One region of the Terrabacter sp. 01T434 genome, then DNA from elsewhere that is predicted to be linked to it. Evidence: predicted binding sites of a transcription regulator. Region 1 holds the regulator's gene; the other holds the start of a gene.
What was found. The regulator Rex, encoded in region 1, represses fermentation and respiration genes when NADH is low (regulators of the CRP and FNR family bind a similar motif). The targets are predictions, from matches to a motif close to CTTGTGAANNNNTTCACAAG.
Positions count from the first base shown of each region.

Region 2: a site for Rex is predicted at 8,281-8,300, ahead of rhaI (L-rhamnose isomerase). Genes of this name have one in related genera too.

Region 1 covers NZ_JBFTPP010000005.1:388,960-399,744, forward strand. Annotated here, with positions in the region: gene hemL (glutamate-1-semialdehyde 2,1-aminomutase) at 1-728, opposite strand, end outside; gene AC1DIW_RS13035 (MarR family winged helix-turn-helix transcriptional regulator) at 775-1,260, opposite strand; gene hemB (porphobilinogen synthase) at 1,296-2,261, opposite strand; gene AC1DIW_RS13045 (bifunctional uroporphyrinogen-III C-methyltransferase/uroporphyrinogen-III synthase) at 2,276-3,925, opposite strand; gene hemC (hydroxymethylbilane synthase) at 3,922-4,893, opposite strand; gene hemA (glutamyl-tRNA reductase) at 4,890-6,272, opposite strand; gene AC1DIW_RS13060 (redox-sensing transcriptional repressor Rex) at 6,269-6,952, opposite strand; gene AC1DIW_RS13065 (glutaredoxin family protein) at 7,096-7,371, opposite strand; gene AC1DIW_RS13070 (RNA polymerase sigma factor) at 7,556-8,341, shown strand; gene AC1DIW_RS13075 (DUF5667 domain-containing protein) at 8,619-9,848, shown strand; gene AC1DIW_RS13080 (lysophospholipid acyltransferase family protein) at 9,903-10,785, opposite strand, start outside.
Region 2 covers NZ_JBFTPP010000009.1:133,957-144,741, reverse strand. Annotated here, with positions in the region: gene AC1DIW_RS18275 (LutC/YkgG family protein) at 1-168, opposite strand, end outside; gene AC1DIW_RS18270 (lactate utilization protein B) at 165-1,673, opposite strand; gene AC1DIW_RS18265 ((Fe-S)-binding protein) at 1,684-2,427, opposite strand; gene AC1DIW_RS18260 (LacI family DNA-binding transcriptional regulator) at 2,424-3,464, opposite strand; gene AC1DIW_RS18255 (rhamnulokinase) at 3,538-4,947, opposite strand; gene AC1DIW_RS18250 (bifunctional aldolase/short-chain dehydrogenase) at 4,952-6,997, opposite strand; gene rhaI (L-rhamnose isomerase) at 7,076-8,242, opposite strand; gene AC1DIW_RS18240 (ABC transporter substrate-binding protein) at 8,518-9,816, shown strand; gene AC1DIW_RS18235 (carbohydrate ABC transporter permease) at 9,810-10,766, shown strand; gene AC1DIW_RS18230 (carbohydrate ABC transporter permease) at 10,763-10,785, shown strand, end outside.

The DNA of each region.
Region 1 (10,785 bases):
TGGGCCCTGGTGACGCGCAGCAGGCCCTCGGTGAAGCCGGGCGCCGGCGGGACGACGCCCATGTTGCCGGCCGCGGCCTCGGTGATGACGGCGGCGATCTCGTGGCCCCGCTCGGCGAACGCGGCCTCGAGCGCGGGGAGGTCGTTGTAAGGCAGGACGATCGTCTCGCCGGCGCTCGACCGCGGTACCCCGGCCGAGTCGGGGAGGGCGAACGTCGCGATCCCGGAGCCGGCCGAGGCCAGCAGCGCGTCGACGTGGCCGTGGTAGCAGCCGGCGAACTTCACGATGACGTCGCGCCCGGTGAAACCGCGCGCGAGCCGGATGGCCGACATCGTCGCCTCGGTGCCCGAGTTGACGAGGCGCACCTGCTCGACCGGCTCGACACGGGCGACGATCTCCTCGGCGAGGCGCACCTCGTTCTCACTCGGCGTGCCGAAGGAGAAACCGCGCGCGGCGGCCTCGTTCACGGCCGCCAGGACCTCAGGGTGGGCGTGACCGAGGATCATCGGGCCCCAGGAGCAGATGAGGTCCACGTAGCGCTTGCCGTCGGCGTCGGTGAGCCACGGTCCCGCGCCGCTCGCCATGAAGCGCGGCGTGCCGCCGACGGCGCGGAAGGCGCGCACCGGGGAGTTGACCCCACCGGGGATCACGACGCTCGCTCGCGCGAGCAGCGCTGCGGACGCGGGGGCGTCGGAGGCGGTCTGGACGGGGACGGGCTGCGAGCTCATGACCCCAGTCTCTCAACCGTCGCTCGGAGCGCCTGCCGCCGGGTCGTCAGCGGTCGGTGGCCCCGTTGGGGTCGAGGTGGTCCCGCACGATCGCCATGGCATCGCCGATCGCGGTGAACTGCGCCGGGCTCATGATGTCGACCAGGTTGTCGCGGACGCTCTGCACGTGGACCCGGGCGATGTCGCGGACGGCACCCAGGCCGCCCGTCGTCAGGACGAGCTCGACCCCGCGCTTGTCGTCGGAGCACTGCTCGCGGGTGACCCAGCCACGGTCCTCGAGGCGCTTGGCGGTGTGCGTCAGACGACTGCGTGACTGGACGACCATGGAGGCGAGCTCGGACATCCGCAACCGGTGGTGGGGGCTCTCGGAGAGCATCGAGATGATCTCGTACTCGCTCAGCTGCAGACCGGCGTCACCGAGCGCGTCGTCGAGTGCGCGCTCGAGCAGCCGCGTCCCACGCAGGATGGCGCGCCACGAGGTCTGCTCCGAGTGGCTCAGCCACCGCACGCCGTCGTCCCCTGCACCTGACATGTCGACCTCCTGTGACTCCACAGATGGTAGTGGTGTCACGCGGTCCACTCGGGCACGTCGAGAGCGAAGTAGGTGAGCACGATCTGGGCACCGGCCCGGCGGATCGACGTCAGCGACTCGATCGCCGCCGTTCGCAGGTCGATCCAGCCGTTCGCGGCCGCCGCCTGGATCATGGAGTACTCCCCCGACACCTGGTACGCCGCGACCGGCACCGACGAGCGCTCGGCTGCGGCCGCGACGACGTCGAGGTAGGACATCGCGGGCTTGACCATGACCATGTCGGCGCCCTCGGCGATGTCGAGGTCGATCTCGCGGAGCGACTCGACGATGTTGGCCGCGTCCTGCTGGTACGTGCGGCGGTCTCCCTGCAGGCTCGACTGCACGGCGTCGCGGAAGGGGCCGTAGAACGCGGAGGCGTACTTGGCGGCATACGCGAGGATCACGGTGTCGGTCAGACCCTCGGCGTCGAGCGCCTCGCGGATGACGGCGACCTGGCCGTCCATCATCCCGGAGGGCGCGACGACGTGGGCGCCGGCGCGTGCCTGGGCGACGGCCATCTCGGCGTAGAGGAGGTTGGTGGCGTCGTTGTCGACACGACCGCGCTCGTCGATGACGCCGCAGTGGCCGTGGTCGGTGAACTCGTCGAGGCACGTGTCGGCCATGACGACGAGGTCGTCACCGACCGCCTCACGAACCGCGCGCAGCGCGACGTTGAGGATGCCGTTGGGGTCGACCGCGCCCGAGCCCGTGGCGTCCTTGTGCTGGGGAACGCCGAAGAGCATGATCCCGCCCAACCCCGCGGCGACACAGCGGTGGGCCACCTCGACGACACTCTCGAGGGTGTGGTGCTCCACGCCCGGCATGCTCGCGATCGGCCGCGGCTCGGTGATGCCCTCGGCGACGAAGACGGGCAGCACGAGGTCGCGCGGGTGCAGCCGGGTCTCTGCGACCAGGGACCGCAGGACGGGGTTCTGCCGCAGGCGGCGAGGACGCTCGATCATCGGGGCGCCCCCTTTCAGCGGGCGCGGCGTCGCGACGCGGGACGCTTGTCGCTGGGACGCTGCACCGGCTGGCCCGCCTCCGCCGCGGCGACGGCGAGGCCGACACCGTGCCCTGCGAGCGCGTCGACGAGGCTGAGGGCCGACGCCTCCGGCGCGAGGACGTCGACCCGGAGGCCGTGCTCCTGCGCCGTCTTGGCCGTGGCCGGTCCGATGCAGGCGACGACCGTTGCGGCGTGAGGCTTTCCGGCGATGCCGACCAGGTTGCGCACCGTCGAGCTCGACGTGAAGAGCACCGCGTCGTAGTCGCCCCCCTTGATGGCGTCGCGGATGTGCGCGGCCGGCGGGGCGGCGCGCACGGTGCGGTAGGCGGTGACGTCGTCGACCTCCCAGCCCATGTCGCGCAGACCGGCGACGAGGGTCTCGGTCGCGATGTCGGCGCGGGGCAGCAGGACCCGGTTGATCGGGTCGAGGGTCTCGTCGAACTCGGGCCACGACTCGAGCAGGCCGGCCGCCGACTGCTCGCCCGCGGGGACGAGGTCGGGGTTGATCCCCCACTCACGGAGGGCGGACGCGGTGACGCCGCCGACGGCGGCGACCTTGAGGCCGGCGAAGGCGCGGGCGTCGAGGCCGAACTCCTCGAAGCGCTCCCGCACGGCGCGCACGGCGTTGACCGACGTGAAGCCGATCCACTCGTAGCGGCCGGTGACGAGGCCCTTGACGGCCTTCTCCATCTGCTGCGGCGTGCGCGGCGGCTCGACCGAGATGGTGGGCACGACGTCCGCGGTCGCACCGTAGCCGGCGAGGCGCTCGACCATCGAGCCGGCCTGGGCCTGAGTGCGCGGGACGAGGACCTTCCACCCGAAGAGCGGCTTGGACTCGAACCAGTCGAACTCGTCACGCAGGGCGACGGTGGGCGACACGACGGCGAGCGTGACCGCGAGCGGCTCCTTGCCGGCGAAGACGGCGTCGGCCTCGCCCAGGGTCGTGGCGACGGACGACTGGCGCACCGTGGTGCCGTGGGCCGTCAGCGCCACGAGCGAGTCCGCGGGCCGGCCGGCAGCGCGAAGTGCGGCGAGCGCGTTCCGGATGCCCTCGGTGCCGCCGAGCAGCACGAGCGTGTCCGTGTCGGCCGCGTAGGCGGAGTAGTCGATGGCCGTACGCTCGACGCCGACGACGTGGACGGCCCCGGTGGACTTCGACGTCAGGGGGACCCCGGCATACGTGGGCCCGGCGGTGAGGGCCGAGACTCCCGGCACGACGTCGTAAGTGATGCCGGCCTTGCGGCAGGCGCGCACCTCCTCGACGAGGCCGTTGAAGGTCGCGGGGTCGCCGTCCATGAGACGGACGACGAGACCCCCGGGGGCCACGGACTTCGCCGCCTTGACGACGAGCTTGGCGCGCACCGCGTGGGTGAGCTCCTGGCCCTGCTCGCCGTGGCCCGCGTCGATGATCTCGACGGCGGGTCGGGCGTGCTCGAGCACGACGTCGTCACGGGCGATGCGGTCGAGGACCACGACGTCAGCGGCGGCGAGCAGGTCGCGACCGCGCAGGGTCATCAGGCCGGGGTCGCCCGGGCCGGAACCGACGAAGGCGACCCGCGCCGGCGTCGTCGCGTGGGTGGGAGTGGGGTCCGTCTGCTCGGACGGCTGGCGGGAAGGAGTCACGAAACTTGCTCCGGTTGGTGTGGGGCGTGGTCTGGGGCAGGTCCAGCTGACGTGGTGGCGATCTGGATGTCGGCGGCGCCGTCCTCCAGCAGGATTCGGGCGAGACGCGAGCCGAGGACCTCCGGCTCGCAGTAGGGGCCGACGAGGGAGCGACGCAGCTCGACGGAGCCGTCCTCGGTGCCGGCGAAGGCACGCAGCGACAGCTCGAGGCCGTCGTCGCCCTCGACGACCTCGGCGAGCGCCCCGACGGGCGCGGTGCACCCGGCCTCGAGCGCGGCAAGAAGGGAGCGCTCGGCGACGACGCAGGCGCGGGTGTCGGGGTCGTCGAGCACCGAGACCGCGGCCACGACGTCGTCGCGGTCGGACCGGCACTCGACGGCCAGGGCGCCCTGCCCGGGGGCGGGGAGCACCTGGATGGGGTCGATCACCTCGGTGGCCTCGTCGAGACGTCCGAGGCGAGCGAGACCCGCCCGGGCCAGCACGACGGCGTCGAGTGCACCAGTGGAGACGAATCCGATTCTCGTGTCGACGTTTCCGCGGATCGGACGAATCTCGATGCCGAGCCCGAGCGCTGCGAGCTGGGCCGTGCGACGCGGCGAGCCGGTGCCGACGACAGAACCCGCGGGCAGCTCGCCGAGCGTGAGGCCGTCGCGGGCCACGAGCACGTCGCGGCTGTCCTCGCGCACCGGTACGGCCGCGACCACGAGCCCCGGCTCGGGCGTCGTCGGCAGGTCCTTGAGCGAGTGCACGGCGACGTCGATGCGGCCCTCGAGGAGGGCACGGCGGATGGCTGCGGCGAAGACGCCGGTGCCACCGATGGCGGTGAGCAGCTCACCGGACACGTCGCCCTCGGTCGTGATCTCGACGAGCTCGACCTCGTGGCCGGCCTCGCGCAGGCGGTCGGCCACCCAGCGGGACTGTGTGGTCGCGAGGGCCGAACGGCGCGTGCCGAGGCGCAGGGCGCTCATGTCTGGGCCCGCTTGGGGGGCGTGGACACGTTGGCGACGTCCTTGGGCTCGAGGTCGAAGAGCTCGCGAAGGGCTGCGGCGTAGTCGTCCCCGCTCCCCTCCATGGCGAACTCCTTGACCCGCATGGTCGGCGTGTGGAGCAGCTTCTCGACGATGCGGTGCACGGCGAGGCCGACCTCGGCCCTCGTCGCCTCGTCGAGTCCCGGGAGCCGTTGGTCGAGCCGGTCCATCTCGGTCGCGACGAGAGTGGCGGCCCGCTCGCGCAGCGCGGCCACGGTGGGGGCCACGGACTTCTCCATGCGGCGCGTCAGGTAGTCGGCCACCTCGCCCGTGACGAGCTCACGGACCCGCACGACCTGCGTCGTGTCGGCACGCCCCTCGAGGAGGAGTCCCAGGGCCTGGAGGTCGACGAGGGTGACAGCCGGCACGGCGTGCGGCCAGGAGTCCACGGGCTCGACGTCGCGCGGGAGCGCGAGGTCGACGACGACCTGCGGGCGACCGTCGCGACGGGCTGCGCTCTCGGTGAGCATGTCGGCGTTGATGACGTGGCCGACCGCCCCGGTGCAGGTGATCACGAGGTCGCTCGCAGCGAGCACGTCGGGCAGCTCGGACCACGACCGGGCCACTCCGGACGTCGCGGCGGCGAGGCGCTCGGCGCGCTCGGGGGTGCGGTTGACGATGGTGAGGGACTCGACGCCCTGGCGGCGGGCGGTCGCGGCGGCCAGGCCACTCATCCCCCCGGCTCCGACCACCGCGGTGGAGACGCTGTCGAGCGGTCCGAGGACGGAGGCCGCCTCCTCGAGAGCGATCTGCACGAGCGAGACGCTGTGCTGGTCGATGTCGGTCTCGGCGTGGGCGCGCTTGCCGACACGGAGGGCACCCTGGAAGAGCGCGTTGAGCGACTCCCCCACCTGTCCCCGGCCCTGGGCTCCGGCGAGCGCGTCACGCATCTGACCGAGGATCTGGGCCTCACCGACGGCCATCGAGTCGAGCCCGCAGGCCACGGTGAAGGCGTGGGCGACGGCCGCGTCGTCGTAGCGGACGTAGAGGTGGTCGGCGAGCGCCTCGGCACGGGCGGCGAACGCATCCGCCGGTGCGCCCGGCGTCAGCTCGGCGGGCCGACGGGTTCGCGACGGCTCCTCGATGCCGGCCGCGAGCGCGAGCGCCTCGCCGATCGCGGCGACGGCGGGGTGGAAGGCCGGCACCGACGCGTACACCTCGAGGCGGTTGCACGTCGAGAGCACGACCGCTTCGGTGGCCGTGGCCGACCCGAGGACCGAGGCCGAGATGGCCTCGGCTCGGTCTGGGCGCTCGGACAGCGCCTCGAGCACCGACAGGGGTGCCGTGTGGTGGGACAGTCCGATGACGAGCAGGTTCACTGGGCCACCACCGCCGACCGGAGGTCGCCCGCGGCGAGGGACTTGCGCTGGGCGTGGAAGGCGAGGATCTGCAGCTCCGTCGAGAGGTCGACACGGCGTACGTCCACGCCGCTCGGCACGGACAGCACGGCAGGGGCGAAGTTGAGGATCGAGCTGATGCCGGCGCCGACGAGGGCGTCGCACACGGCCTGGGCGGCGGGCGCGGGCGTCGCGATGACACCGATGGCGATCGGGTCCACGGCGTGGTGCGCGGTGAGCTCGGCGAGCGGGCGGATCGGCACGCCGACGATGCGCTCGTCGGCGAGCGCGGGGTCGTCGTCGTAGAGCCCGACGATCCGGAAACCCTTCGTGACGAAACCGGAGTAGGAGGCGAGCGCGTGTCCGAGGTTGCCCATGCCGACGATGGCCACGGGCCAGTCCTCGGTCAGGCCGAGGGCGCGGGAGATCTCGAGCGCGAGCGTCTCGACGTCGTAGCCCACGCCGCGTACGCCGTAGGAGCCGAGATGGCTGAGGTCCTTGCGAAGCTGCGCGGAGCGCACTCCGACTTCGGCCGCGAGCTCCTCGGACGAGACCGAGAGGACGCCGTCCTCAGCGAGGCGGGAGAGCGTTCGGAGGTACTCGGGAAGCCGCGCGACGGTTGCGTCGGGGATCTCTCGACGCAGTGCTGGGTCGGCGGTCACTCTTGCTCACCGGCTCCTCTCGAACGAGGCTTTGTCCCGAACGCGGAGCACGTGGGGACCCGTTCAGGCTAGACGTTTGTGAACCCATGCACAAAGTTGACTTCAGCGGCCTACCACGGCATGGGACGCGCCGCTGAGGCAGGTCACTGCAAGGCGGCGCGCAGGCGCGTCTCGTCGACCCGCCAGAAGTCGTGGCGCTTCCCGTCGACGAACGTCACGGGGATCTGCTCGGCATAGCGCCGCAGCAGCTCGGGGTCGTCGTCGACGGACTGCTCCTGCCAGGCCACGCCCAGCTCGCCGGCCACGCGCTCGACCACGGCGCGGGCCTCGTCACAGAGGTGGCAGCCGGGGCGCCCGAGCAGGACGACGCGAGGTGCCGACCGCAGCACGGGAGCCTCGGCGGATGGTTCGCTCGACATGGAACCCACTGTAGGCACGCCCGCTGGGCACGCACGCCCCAGCGGCGCGTTCGATGCGCCACAGACGCCGCGTGGGGGGTCCCGCCCGAGGGCGTAGTGAGACAGACTGTGCACGATGCGCGCGAACAGGACACCGGGGCGCCGGTACCCACCTGTCACCGCGTCGGGAACGACCCCGGCGCGAGTGCTGCTGACACCTGTCCGCGGGGCCGCGCCGACCCTCGTGGCCCCCACGCCCGTGCTCGCGATGCCCGCCCCCGGAGGCTTCGGCCTGCCGGTCGTGCCCACCTGGCGGTCCGCGCTCGACGCCGTCTGGGCGGCCCTGGCCAACGAGGGGGCCGACCGTGCCGAGCTCACCCGGGCCGCCCCCGGGCCGCCCGGCTCGCACACCTCCCGGCGCCACGTCGAGCGTGACGCTGACGAGCAGGCCCGCGTCGCCGCCCTCGTGGAGCTGGCGCAGGGTGGGGACAAGGATGCCTTCGCGCTGCTCTACGACGTCTACGTCGACACCGTCTTCCGCTACGTCCTCGTCCGCGTGGCCAACCGCGCGCTCGCGGAGGACCTCACGTCCGAGACGTTCCTGCGGGCGATGCGACGGATCGACTCGTTCACGTGGCAGGGCAAGGACATCGCCGCCTGGTTCGTCACCATCGCGCGCAACCTCATCGCCGACCACGTGAAGTCGGCGAAGTTCCGCTTCGAGGTCGCGACCGCGGACATGCGGGACGCCGACGAGCGGGTCGACTCCCCCGACACCGAGGTGCTGACGCGGCTGCGCGACGAGCGGCTCGTCTCGGCGATCAGGGATCTCGGCTCCGACCAGGCGGAGTGCATCACCCTGCGCTTCCTCCAGGGGCTCAGCCTCGCTGACACGGCGAAGGTGCTCGGCAAGTCCGAGGGGGCCGTCAAGCAGCTGCAGCTGCGGGCGACGCGGGCCCTGCGCAGGACGCTGGAGGGGGTCGAGCTGTGACCTGCGTAACCCGACCGGCACCCTCGTCGTTCTCACGGTGTAGGGGCGGCGCGTGTGGGCTCGTCCCGACGCTCGGCCCGCACCACCCACCCCTCGCCGTATGCCGTGTCGTATGCCGTGCCGCGACGTGCCCGCACGGGGCGCCGCGTCAGGAGGGGAGACCATTCCCGCCCTGACGGGGACGATGCGCCAGCAGCATCCACGACTGACCACCACCAGGCCGGGCACGACGACACACGCGAGACACGCGAGAGAAGCGAGAGACGAAGGAGGGGACATGGACCTCGGACCCAGAGCCGACGGCGAGCTCCTCCAACGCGCCCTCGACGGCGAACCGGTGGCCGAGCCCGGCATCCTCGAGCTCGTCGCCGTGCTCCACGCCGTCCAGTCGGTCGAGCAGGCGGGCCTCGCCCCGCGCGCCGAGTTCGTCTCCGACCTGAGGGCCCGCCTGCTCGCTGACGACGCGGCCGACGTCGCGCCCGCGGCCGCGCCCCTCCCCACGGACGGCACCCCGGGAATGGGTGGCACCGTGTCCGTGCTGCGGGTGGCGGCCAAACCCCTGAAGATGATCGCTGCCGCTGCCGCCAGCATCCTCGTCATCGGCGGGGCCCTCGGCTTCGCGTCCCGCTCGGCGGTGCCCGGTGACGCGCTCTACGGGGTCAAGCAGCTGCTCGACCGCGTCGCGGTCCAGCTCGCAGGCTCCCGCTACGACCAGGGCCTGACCTACCTCGCCCAGGCGCAGGAGCACATCGGTGAGGCGCGCGACCTCATCGACGCCGGCCACCCCTCGACACACGACCTCGACGCGGCCTACGACGCGGCGACCGACGCCACCAGCCGCGCCCAGACGATCCTCATGGAGGTCTACCGGACGGAGCAGCGCACCGAGGCGCTGACGGAGCTGTCGGACTTCTACGCTCGGGCCATCCCGCAGGTCGACGCCATGCGGCCGCGCGTGCCCGCGGCGTCGCTACCGGCGTGGCAGCGCCTGCGCAACCTGCTCGGGGCCGGAGACGTTGCGACGTTGCGGGAGCTGGCAGCCTGCGGCGCGTGTGGCGAGCGCGCCACAGCGGCCAGGCAGACGCTCGCGGGCCTGACTGGAACGGCCCGGCCCGGCAGCCCCGGCAGCGGCACGTCCGCCCCCGGCGCGCTGCCGTCCCAGCCCGGCGGCGTCACACTCTCGCGACCCCCGCAGTCGGCTCCGCCCCTGCCCGGCGCGTCGGTGCCGCCCGTCACGGGCCTCCCGCTGCCCGGCGGCACCGTCAACCTGCCGGGCGTCGGCGTGGGCAGCTCGTCGGTGGGTGTCGGTGGCGGTGGCGTCACCCTGCCCGGCGCGACGGTGAGCCTTCCGCACGTCGGCGTCACGTCCTCGACCATCGGGATCGGTGGCGGCGGGGTCACCCTGCCCGGGGCGACGATCTCGGTGCCGTCGGTCACGCTCGCCGTCCCCCTGCTGCCGACCAAGGTGCTGCCCACCACGATCCTGCCGCCCCCTGGCCTCCCCTGACGCGCGGGACCGCTGATGTCCCGCGCCGCCTCGGTGGACGTCTCGGTGGACGTCTCAGAGGAAGACGGACTTGCGCTGCATCAACAGGCTGTAGAGCGTCTGCTGGATCGTCTCTCGCACCTGGTCGGTGAGGTCGAAGACGAGCATCGGGTCGTCGGCCGCCTCGGGCCCGAAGCTCGTGGTCTCGATCGGCGGCCCGAACTCGATGAGCCACTTGCTCGGCAGCGGCACCATCCCGAGCGGACCGAGCAGCGGGAACGTCGGCGTGATCGGGGCGTAGGGCAGCCCGAGCAGCCGCGCGACCGCCGGCATGTTGCCGAGGATCGGGTAGATCTCCTCGGCCCCGACGATCGACACCGGCACGATGGGCACGCCGGCGCGCAGGGCCGCCGAGACGAACCCGCCGCGGCCGAAGCGCTGCAGCTTGTAGCGCTCGCTGAACGGCTTGCCGACGCCCTTGAACCCCTCGGGCCAGACCCCGACCAGCGCGCCGTTGCTGAGCAGCCGCTCCGCGTCGGAGTTGGCCGCCAGGGTGGTGCCGGAGCGGCGGGCCATGGTGCCGATGAAGGGCATCTGGAAGACGAGGTCGGCTCCGAGCATCCGCAGGTGCCGGTGGCGCGGGTGCTCGTCGTAGACGGCGACCTGCGTCATGAGCGAGTCCATGGCGATGGTGCCGGAGTGGTTGCCCACGACGAGGGCACCGCCGACGTCGGGGATGTTCTCGATGCCGCGCACCTCGACCCGGAACCACTTCTGGTAGAGCGGGCGCAGCAGGGGCAGGTGGACGCTGACGGTGTAGTCCTCGTCGAACCCGAACTCGTCGACGACGTAGTCGCCGGTCAGGCGGCGCCGCAGGTACGCGAGCGCCTCGGCGACCTGACGCTCGGCCTCCTCGGCGGGCACGCCGGCCGAGGTGGCAGCCGCGCGCAGCACGTTG
Region 2 (10,785 bases), on a different contig from region 1:
GGTGGCGCGGTAGTCCTCGAGCCGGTCCACGAGCTGCTCGACGACGCGAGCCGACCCGGGCGGGTGCTCGCCCGTCCGTCGGTAGGAGCGGGGGACGGCTGGAGCAGCACCGGGTGTGTCGCCGAGCGCCCCTCGGATCCGCGCCAGCACCTCGTCGCGGGCGCTCACGAGCGCTCCCCACGGGTGCGCGTCCACCAGTCGCGGAACGTCTCGGCGGCCGGGCTCGGGGCGTCGCGGGAGGCGGTCCACCCGTTGAGGGGTGGCGGCAGCGGCAGGAGGGGTCGACCACGCCGTATGCCGTGTCGCGCGGTCGTCGCTGCGCGCCCGGCCCGCGCGAAGCGGGTCGCGTCGCGCATCACCCACGCGGCGGCGGCCATCGCGGCGGCCTCGGGCGAGGGCAGGCGGTGGGCCTCGGCACGAGCCTCCGTGTGCTCGGCACGCAGTTCGACGAGCAGGTCCGGGATGTTGATCTTCACGGGGCACACGTCGTAGCACGCGCCGCACAGGCTCGAGGCGTAGGGCAGCGAATCGTTGGGGTCGTCGCCGCCGGTGACGCCGGTCAGGAAGGGCGTCAGCACCGCGCCGATGGGCCCGGGGTAGACCGAGCCGTAGGCGTGTCCGCCCGTCCGCTCGTAGACGGGGCACACGTTGAGGCAGGCGGAGCAGCGGATGCAGTGCAGGGCCGTGCGTCCGAGGTCGTCGGCCAGAGCACGGGTGCGGCCGTTGTCGAGCAGCACGAGGTGGACGTCCTGCGGCCCGTCGCCGGGCGTGACGCCGGTCCACGTCGACGTGTAGGGGTTCATCCGTTCGCCCGTCGAGGACCGCGGGAGCAGCTGGAGGAAGACCTCGAGGTCGCGCCAGGTGGGCACCACCTTCTCGATGCCCATGACCGTGATGAGCGTGTCGGGCAGGGTCAGGCACATCCGCCCGTTGCCCTCGGACTCGACGACCGCGAGCGTCCCGGTCTCGGCGACCCCGAAGTTGGCGCCGGAGACGGCCACCCGGGCGCGGAGGAACACCTCACGAAGGTGGGTGCGCGCCGCGGCCGCGAGGACGCTCGGCTCGTCGGTGAGGGTCTCGAGGTCGACGTCGGCCATCTCGGCGGCGAAGATGTCGCGGATCTCCGCGCGGCCCCGGTGGATGGCGGGGACGAGGATGTGCGACGGCTTGTCGTGCCCGAGCTGGACGATGAGCTCGGCGAGGTCGGTCTCGTGCGCCGTGATGCCAGCTGCCTCGAGAGCCTCGTTGAGGCCGATCTCCTGGGTGGCCATCGACTTGACCTTGACGACCTCGTCGGCGCCGGTCGCCCGCACGAGGTCGAGCACGATCCGGTTGGCCTCGGCGGCGTCACGGGCCCAGTGCACCGTGCCGCCCCGTGCGGTCACGTTGCGCTCGAGCTCCTCGAGCAGCTCGGGGAGGCGGGCCATCGTGTCGGCCTTGATGGCCGACCCCGCATCACGCAGCGCCTCCCAGTCGGGCACCTCGCCGACGACGGCGGCCCGCTTCGATCGGATCGTGGCGGTGGCGTGGGCGAGGTTGCGCCGCAGGCGGGTGTCGGCCAGCGCGTCGCGGGCAGCGGCGGGGAAGGGGCGCTCGCCGGTCAGCTGCCCGACAGCGGTGTCGGCGGGCGGCCCGGGGACACGGCCACGCGGCATACCCAGGAAGGTGCTCATCGTGCTGTCCTCACGTCGTGCTCGCGAGGATCTCGGCGAGGTGGACGGGGCGCACCCCGGTGCGTAGCCGGGAGAGGCCGCCGCCGATGTGCATGAGGCACGACGCATCGCCGGCGGTGACGACCTCGGCGCGCGTCGTGAGGACCGCAGACATCTTGTCGGCGAGCATCGCCGTCGACGTGTCGGCGTTCTTGACGGCGAACGTGCCGCCGAAGCCGCAGCACGAGTCCGCAGCGGGCAGCTCGACGAGGTCGATGCCGCGGACCGCCCGGAGGAGCCGGATCGGCCGGTCGCCGACCCCGAGCAGTCGCAGCGAGTGGCAGGTGGGGTGGTAGGTGACGCGGTGCGGGTAGGCGGCGCCCACGTCGGTGACCCCGAGCACGTCGACGAGCAGCTCGGAGAGCTCGTAGGTGCGGGCGGCGACAGCCTCGGCACGGACCGCGAGGGCCTCGTCGCCGGCCCGTCGCGCCACGGCCGCGTGCTGGTGGCGGACCGAACCGACGCACGAGCCCGACGGCGCGACGATCGCGTCGCAGCCCTCGGCGAGCGCCTGCTCGAAGACGTCGACGTGGTGCCGCACGAGTCCCGCCGCGTCGTGCTGGTAGCCGGTGTTCGTGTGCATCTGCCCGCAGCACGTCTGCGCCTCCGGGAAGACGACCTCGTGGCCGAGCCGCTCGAGGAGGGTCACTGTGGCCCGGCCCACGTCGGGGAACAGGACGTCGCCGAGGCAGGTGACGAAGAGGGCGATCCTCATGCCGGTCTCCTCGCCGTCGAGCCCGTCGCCGTGGACGCGCGGGCGACGAGCTCGGGCGGGAAGACGACGTGCTGGTGCTCGTGCTTGGTGCTGGGGTCGGCCTCGTCGGCGAGCAGCCGGGCGGCGGTCTGGCCGAGCAGGTGCCGCGGCTGTGAGACCGACGTGAGGGGCACGGCCGCGGCCGCGGCGAACTCGATGTCGTCGTAGCCGACGATCGCGACGTCGTGGGGGACGCTGACACCGTGCTGGGTGAGGTGCTGCAGCAGCCCGAGCGCGAGCAGGTCGTTGGCGCAGAAGATGCCGGTCGGGCGTGTGCGGCGTGGCAGGCCGAGCAGGCGCTCCCCGGCCCGACGACCCTCGGCGATCGTCAGCGCCGTCGTGCGGATCCAGGTGAGAGCATCCTCGGGCAGATCTGCCGCAACCGTCGCCCGGACAGCGCCGACATGACGGTCCCGGACCTGGGGGATGTCGGCGGGGCCGCCCACGAAGGCCAGGCGGGTGTGGCCGGCCTCGACGAGATGGCTGATGGCGAGCCCGCCACCGGCGACGTCGTCGACACCGACCGTGCACCACTCGTCGCTGTCGTCCGGAGCCCGGTCGACGAGGACGACGGGCACGCCGGCCTCGCGGAGCCGCTGAAGCCGGGGGTTGGCGTAGTCCATCGCCGTGATGAGGACGCCGCGGGCACGCAGTTCCGTGAGCTGCTCGAGGTACTGGTCCTCGCGGTCCACGTCCTGGTCGCTGTTGCAGATGAAGAGGGCGAGGCCCTCGGCCTTGGCCACCTCCTCGATGCCGCGGGCGACGTCGGTGAAGAAGGGGTTCGTCGCGTCGAGCACGAGGTAGGCGATGGTGCGCGAGCGCCCGGCAGCCAGTTGCCTCGCCGACGCGTTGGGCACGAAGCCGAGCTCGGCGATCGCTGCCTCGACCCTGGCCCGCGTCGCGGCCCGGACCGCTGCGGGGCGGTTGAGCACGTTGGAGACGGTCCCGAGCGAGACGCCGGCACGCGCCGCGACGTCCTTGATGCTCACCGTGGCCATGGGCCCTCCTCTCGCCGCAGAAACGTATCGCGTCCGGCTCGGTCGGCGACATCGCCTCCCATCTCGTGGTGTCTCATGACGGTCGGTGCACGCGCAAGGCCTGGGTGGCGGCCAGGTCGGCCCGGATCTGCTCGAGCGTGGCCGGGGCCGCCCCGACGGCGCGGGCCTGCACCAGCACGTTGCCCAGGGCCGTCGCCTCCACCGGACCGGCTACGACGGGCAGCCCCGTCAGGTCGGCGGTCACCTGGCAGAGGAGGTGGTTGCGGGAACCCCCACCGACGACGTGGACCACGTCGACACCGGTTCCGGCGAGCGCGCTGGCCGCTCGCACCGTCGAGGCGTATGCCGTCGCGAGCGAGTCGAGGATGCAACGCACGGTGTGGGCGGGGTCGGGGAGGGCGCCCCCGGCGGCCGCGGCGATCCGCTCGGGCATGTGGCCCGGGGGAATGAATGCGTCGTCGTCGACGTCGACGACTGGTCCTCCCGGGGGCAGCTGCTCGGCTGCGACGAGGAGCGCGTCGAGATCGGGCGCCAGCCCAGCCGCCTCCCACTCGCGCACGGACTCCTGGAGCAGCCACAGGCCGCCGACGTTGCGCAGGAAGCGGGTCCGGCCGTCGACGCCGCCCTCGTTGGTGAAGTTGGCCGCGCGGCTCGCCGGCGTGATGACGGGCGACCGGAGCTCGAGCCCGGCGAGGGACCACGTGCCGCTCGAGACGTAGGCGAACCGGGAGGTCGTCGCCGGCACGCCGACGACGGCCGACGCGGTGTCGTGGGAGCCGACCGCGGTGACGAGGGTGCCCGGGCGGAGCCCGGTCTGCTCGACTGCTCCAGGCGTCAGCGGCCCGATGACCTCGCCGGGCGCGACGAGCGGAGGCAGCAGCCCAGGCGGGATGTCGAGGCGGTCGAGCAGGTCCTTGGCCCAAGCGACCGTGTTGGCGTCGAGCAGGCCGGTCGTCGAGGCGTTGGTCGTCTCGGTGCGCAATACGCCGGTGAGCCGGTGCGCGAGCACGTCGGGGAGCAGGACGATGTGGGCTGCCATGTCCCACAGGCCTGCCGACCTCTCGGCCTCGAGCTGGTACATGGTCGTGAACGGCAGGAACTGGAGCCCGTTGACGGCATACAGCTCCTCCCGGCTGACGCGCCGGTGCACGCGCTCGACGGCCGGCCCGGTGCGTCCGTCACGGTACGAGACGGGCTCGGCGAGGAGTCGACCGTCGGCATCGAGGAGGGCGTAGTCGACCGCCCACGTGTCGATGCCGACGGACTCCGTCTCCGGGAAGTCTCGGGCGAGCAGCCGCAGGCCGGCGAGGACCTCGTTCCACAGCCGGGTGAGGTCCCAGCGGAGGTGGCCGTCGCGCTGCACCGGTCCGTTGCGGAACCGGTGCAGCGTGTGCAGGGTGGTGCTCGCGCCGTCGACGACGCCGGCCATGACCCGGCCACCGGACGCGCCGATGTCGACGGCGCCGAACACCCGTGCGGTCATGGTGTCAGCGCAGGAACGCGGCAGCGACGCCGGCGTCGACGGGGACGTGCAGGCCGGTGGTGTGGCTCAGCTCGTCGGACGTGAGAACCGCGGCGGCGTTGGCGACGTGCTCGGGCAGCACCTCGCGGCCGAGCAGGGTCCGCTTGGCGTAGTAGGCGCCGAGCTCCTCCTCGGGGACGCCGTAGACGGCGGCGCGCTTGGCCCCCCAGCCCGCCGCGAAGATGCCGCTGCCGCGCACGACGCCGTCCGGGTTGATCCCGTTGACCCGGATGCCGTGCTCGCCGAGCTCGGCCGCGAGCAGCCTGACCTGGTGGGCCTGGTCGGCCTTGACGGCGCTGTAGGCGATGTTGTTCGGGCCGGCGAAGACGGAGTTCTTCGACGAGATGTAGAGGATGTCGCCGCCGAGCCGCTGGGCGATCATCGCCCGCGCCGCGGCCTGGGCCATGAGGAAGCTGCCCTTGGCCATGACGTCGTGCTGGAGGTCCCAGTCGGCCTCGGTCGTGTCGAGCAGCGGCTTGCTGATGGAGAGGCCGGCGTTGTTGACGAGCAGGTCGATCCCGCCGAAGGCGAGCAGGGTGGCGTCGATGGCGGCCCGCACCTGCGCGGCGTCCGTGACGTCCGCCTGCACCCCGACCGCGACGTCGGCGCCCTTGGCGCCGGCGATCTCGGTCGCGGCGGCCTGCGCCTTGTCGAGGTCGAGGTCGGCGATGACGACGCACGCCCCCTCGGCAGCGAGCCGGGTCGCGATGGCCTTGCCGATGCCGCTCGCGGCGCCGGTGACGAGGGCGATGCGGCCGGCGTGGCTGCGCGGCTTGGGCATCCGCTGCAGCTTGGCCTCCTCGAGGGCCCAGTACTCGATGCGGAACTTCTCGGACTCGTCGATGGGCGCGTACGTCGAGACCGACTCGGCGCCGCGCATCACGTTGATGGCGTTGACGTAGAACTCGCCGGCGACGCGCGCGGTCTGCTTGTCCTTGCCGAAGGAGAACATCCCGACGCCGGGCACGAGGACGATCGCCGGGTCGGCGCCGCGCATCGCGGGGGAGTCGGGGCGTGCGTGGCGCTCGTAGTAGGCCGCGTAGTCCTCGCGGTATGCCGTGTGCAGGTCTGCGAGGCGCTCGACGACCTCCTCGACCGTGGCAGTTGAGGGCAGGTCGATGACGAGAGGCTTGACCTTGGTCCGCAGGAAGTGGTCGGGGCACGAGGTGCCGAGCCCGGCGAGGTGGGCGAGCTTGTCGTGGCTGAGGAACTCGAGCACGACGTCGGCATCGGTGAAGTGACCCACCATCGTGCGGTCGTGGGAGGCGACGGCCCTGATGTGAGGGGCGAGGGCCGCAGCCTTGGCGCGGCGCTCGGTGGGCGGCAGGGCGGCATACCCGGGGACTGCCCCGCCGAACGGCTCAGGGTCGCCGTGCTCGTCGAGGTGGGCTTGGGCCCTCTCGATGATCCACCGCGAGTTCGCCTCCGCCTCCTCGCTCGTGTCGCCCCAGGCCGTGATGCCGTGGCCGCCGAGCACCGTTCCGACGGCCTGCGGGTTCGCCGCCTGGATGGCGGCGATGTCGAGGCCGAGCTGGAAGCCCGGGCGGCGCCACGGCACCCAGACGACGCGGTCACCGAAGATCTCCTTGGTCAGCTGCTCGCCGTCCTTGGCCGTGGCGATGGCGATGCCGCTGTCGGGGTGCAGGTGGTCGACGTGGGCTGCGTCGACGAGGCCGTGCATCGCGGTGTCGATCGAGGGAGCCGCACCGCCCTTGCCGTGCAGGCAGTAGTCGAAGGCCGCGACCATCTCGTCCTCGCGGTCGATGCCGGGATAGACGTCCACGAGGCTGCGCATCCGGTCGAGACGCAGGACCGCGAGACCGGATTCGGTGAGGGTGCCGAGGTCGCCGCCCGAACCCTTGACCCACAGCAGGTTGACCTTCTCGCCCGTGACCGGGTCGGTCTCGGCGCCCTTGGCGGACGTGTTGCCACCGGCGTAGTTCGTGTTCCGGGGGTCGGCCCCGAGGCGGTTCGATCGGGCAAGCAGGTCGGCAACGGCAGCGTTGGTCATGGTGGTCTTCCTGGGTTCAGAGGTTTCTGGGGTTCATGGGGTGGCGGTGCTGGGGTGGCCGGTGCTGGGGCGCGGCGGTCAGGCGCCCCAGCCGGCCTGGGTGCCCCCGACGCGCTCGGCGACGATCTGGTCCTGGTAGCCGCTGGCGGCATACGCCCTCATCGGGTCCGCGGGCAGGCCCCGGCCGGCGCGCCAGTCGGCGAGGTCGGCGCGGACGTCGGTGTAGAACGCGTCCATGAGGACGGCGTTGCCTGCGAGCACGTCACCCGCCCGCTCGGCCTCGGCGAGGGCCTGGCGGTCGACGAGCAGCGCCCGGGCCGTCATCTCCTGGACGTTGAGGACCGACCGGATCTGGCCCGGCACCTTGTCCTCGACGTTGTGGCACTGGTCGAGCATGAAGGCGATGTCGCTGCCCTCGCCGTAGCCGCCGCCGCGGATGACCTCGTGGAGGATGCGGAAGAGCTGGAACGGGTCGGCCGCCCCGACGATGAGGTCGTCGTCGGCGTAGAAGCGGGAGTTGAAGTCGAAGGCGCCGAGGCGCCCCAGGCGCAGCAGTTGCATGACGATGAACTCGATGTTCGTGCCCGGTGCGTGATGGCCGGTGTCGAGGCACACGACCGCACGGTCGCCCAGGGCGAGGCACTGCGCGTAGGACGTGCCCCAGTCCGGCACGTCCGTCGCGTAGAAGGCCGGCTCGAAGAACTTGTACTCGAGGACGAGCCGCTGCTCGCCCGTGAGCCGGGCGTAGACCTGGGCGAGGGAGTCGGCCAGGCGGTCCTGCCGGTCGCGCAGGTCGCCCTGGCCCGGGTAGTTCGTGCCGTCCGGGAGCCAGATCTTGAGGTCCCGGCTGCCGGTCGCGTCCATGACGTCGATGCACTCGATCTGGTGCGCGATCGCCTTGGCGCGGATGCGCTCGTCGACGTGCGTGAGGCTGCCGAACTTGTAGTCGTCGTCCTGGAACGTGTTCGAGTTGATCGTGCCGAGCCGGACGCCCAGGTCGTCGGCGAACCGCGCGAGCTTGTCGTAGTCGTCGACGCGGTCCCACGGGATGTGCAGGGCCACGCTCGGGGCGAGGCCCGTGAAGCGGTGGACGGTCGCGGCGTCGGCGAGCTTCTCCTCGATGGTGCGCGGGGTGCCCTGCGCGCCAAAGACCTTGAAGCGCGTGCCCGAGTTGCCGAAAGCCCAGGAAGGCAGCTCGATCGCCTGCTGGGCAAGCTGCCCCGCAATGTCACTGAATGTCGTCATTGGTCATCCCGTCATGGTGAATGGAGCCTCGGGCGCCATGTATGAAGCGTTTCAGAAGAATGCTTCCGAGTAAAGCGCAAAAGTCTCGCGACGGTCAACCCCCGCACTGCCCAGTTCGAGTTGAGTGATGGAATCTGCCGCACGAGTGCTGAAAGTTTCAGCGAATCCGTTGACACGGCCACAGGGGGACCCTACCGTGGAGCGACCGAATGAAGCGATTCAAAATCGGTGACATCCAATCGCGGTTCCGCGCCCCAACGCTGTGGAGGTACCCCATGAAGAGTTCCCGTTCCAGGCTGACGATCGCCATGGTCGCCGCCCTCTCCCTCGTCCCACTCGCGGCCTGCTCGAGCTCCGGATCCGGCGGCTCGTCCGACGGCAAGACGGAGATCACGCTGCTCACCGACAATGCGGACACGACGGTCAAGCCCGCGGCAGCCGTCATCGCGGCGTTCGAGAAGGCCAACCCGACCATCACGGTCAAGACCCAGACCCGGCCGGGTGGCTCCGACGGTGACAACCTCGTCAAGACCAAGCTCTCGACCGGCGACATGGCCGACGTCTTCTGGTACAACTCCGGCTCGCTGCTCCAGGCGCTGAGCCCGGAGAAGACCCTCGTCGACCTGACGAACGACCCAGCCCTGAAGGACACCGACCCCTCGTTCCTGCCGGCGGTCACCCAGAAGGGCAAGGTCTACGGCGCTCCGTGGGGCACGGCCATGGGCGGCGGCATCCTCTACAACAAGGACGTCTACTCCAAGCTCGGACTGTCGGTGCCCAAGACCTGGGCGGAGTTCGAGTCGAACAGCGACAAGATCAAGGCCGCGGGGATCACGCCGGTGCTGGGCACCCTCAAGGACACCTTCACCTCGCAGCTGTACGTCCTCGGGGACTTCCACAACGTCGCAGCCTCGAACCCCAAGTGGGCGGAGGAGTACACGGCGAACAAGGTGAAGTACGCGACCGACCCGGTCGCGGTCAAGGGCTTCGAGAAGGCGGCCGAACCCAAGGCGAAGGGCTGGCTCAACAGCAGCGCGGGCTCCTTGACCTTCGCCCAGGGGATCAAGCAACTGGCCCAGGGCAAGGCGGCGCAGTACCCCATGCTGACCTTCCCGGTCTCCTCGCTGTCTCCGGCCGACGCCGCCAAGATCGGTTTCTTCGGCATCCCCGGTGACGACGCCAGCACGAACGGCGCGACCATCTGGGAGCCGGGTGGCCAGTACATCCCCAAGTCGAGCAAGAACATCGAGGCCGCGAAGAAGTTCGTCGCCTTCGTGGCCTCGGTCCCGGGCACCGACGCCTTCTCCTCTGCACTCCCGCCGGCCGGTCCGTACCTCGTCAAGGGCTCCAAGCTGCCCGCCAACGCGCCCCCCGTCGCCGCAGACATGCAGGCCTACATCGACGCCAAGACCTCGACCCCGGCCCTGGAGTTCGTCTCCCCGGTCAAGGGCCCCTCGCTCGAGCAGATCATGGTCGCCGTCATGACCGGGCAGACGCCTCCCCAGGAAGGAGCGGCCCAGTACGACGCCGACGTGACGAAGCAGGCCAAGCAGCTGGGACTACCAGGATGGTGATCAGCTCGCGAGCTGACGAGGCTCGCGCGGCCGGCCCACACGGTGACGCCAAGGCCGGCCGGAAGGGTCAGCGGTCCACGGGCGTCCGCAGCCTCCGGGCGCAGACCTACCCTTACTGGTTCTACGCCCCCGCGGGCATCGTCTACGGCCTGATCTTCCTCGTCCCGACGGTCATCTCGTTCTACTTCGCCTTCACCCGTTGGACCCTGTTCGACTCGGAGTTCATCGGCCTCGACAACTTCCGCCAGTTCTTCTCCGAGCAGGCCCTGGTGAGCGGCCTGAAGAACACGCTCATCTATGCCGTCGTCACCAGCGGACTCAAGGTGGTGCTGGGGATGCTCCTCGCGGTGCTGCTCACCGGCCCGATCCGGTCGCGCGGCCTGATGCGCTCGGTCATCTTCTTCCCGGTGCTCGTCAGCACGGTCGCCGTCGGCATCACCTTCAGCGTTTTGCTCCAGCCCGACGTCGGTGTCGTCTCGGCCGTGCTGGCCAAGGTCGGCATCACCGCGCCGGACTGGCTGGGTGACCCGAGCACCGCGCTGCTCTCGGTCGCCCTCGTCGACGTCTGGAAGGGCGTCGGGCTCGCCACCCTCATCTACATTGCCGGCATCCTCGCGATCCCCAAGGACTACTACGAGGCCGTCGACGTCGACGGCGGCGGGGTCTGGACCAAGTTCCGCAACGTCACGGTTCCCCTCTCGCGCCCTGCGACGTTCACCGTCATCCTGCTCTCCCTCATCGGCGGCCTCCGGTCCTTCGACCTCATCTGGACCATGACCGGCGGCGGACCCGGCTTCAGCAGCGACGTCATCGCCTCGATCATCTACAAGACCTACCAGGCGGGGTTCTTCGGCCTCTCGACCGCCGGCAACGTCGTCCTCTTCATCCTCGTGACGCTGATCATCTATCCGCTGTCGCGCTACTTCAACTCGCGGGAGGTGGAGTCATGAGAGCCGTTCGACGCACCTC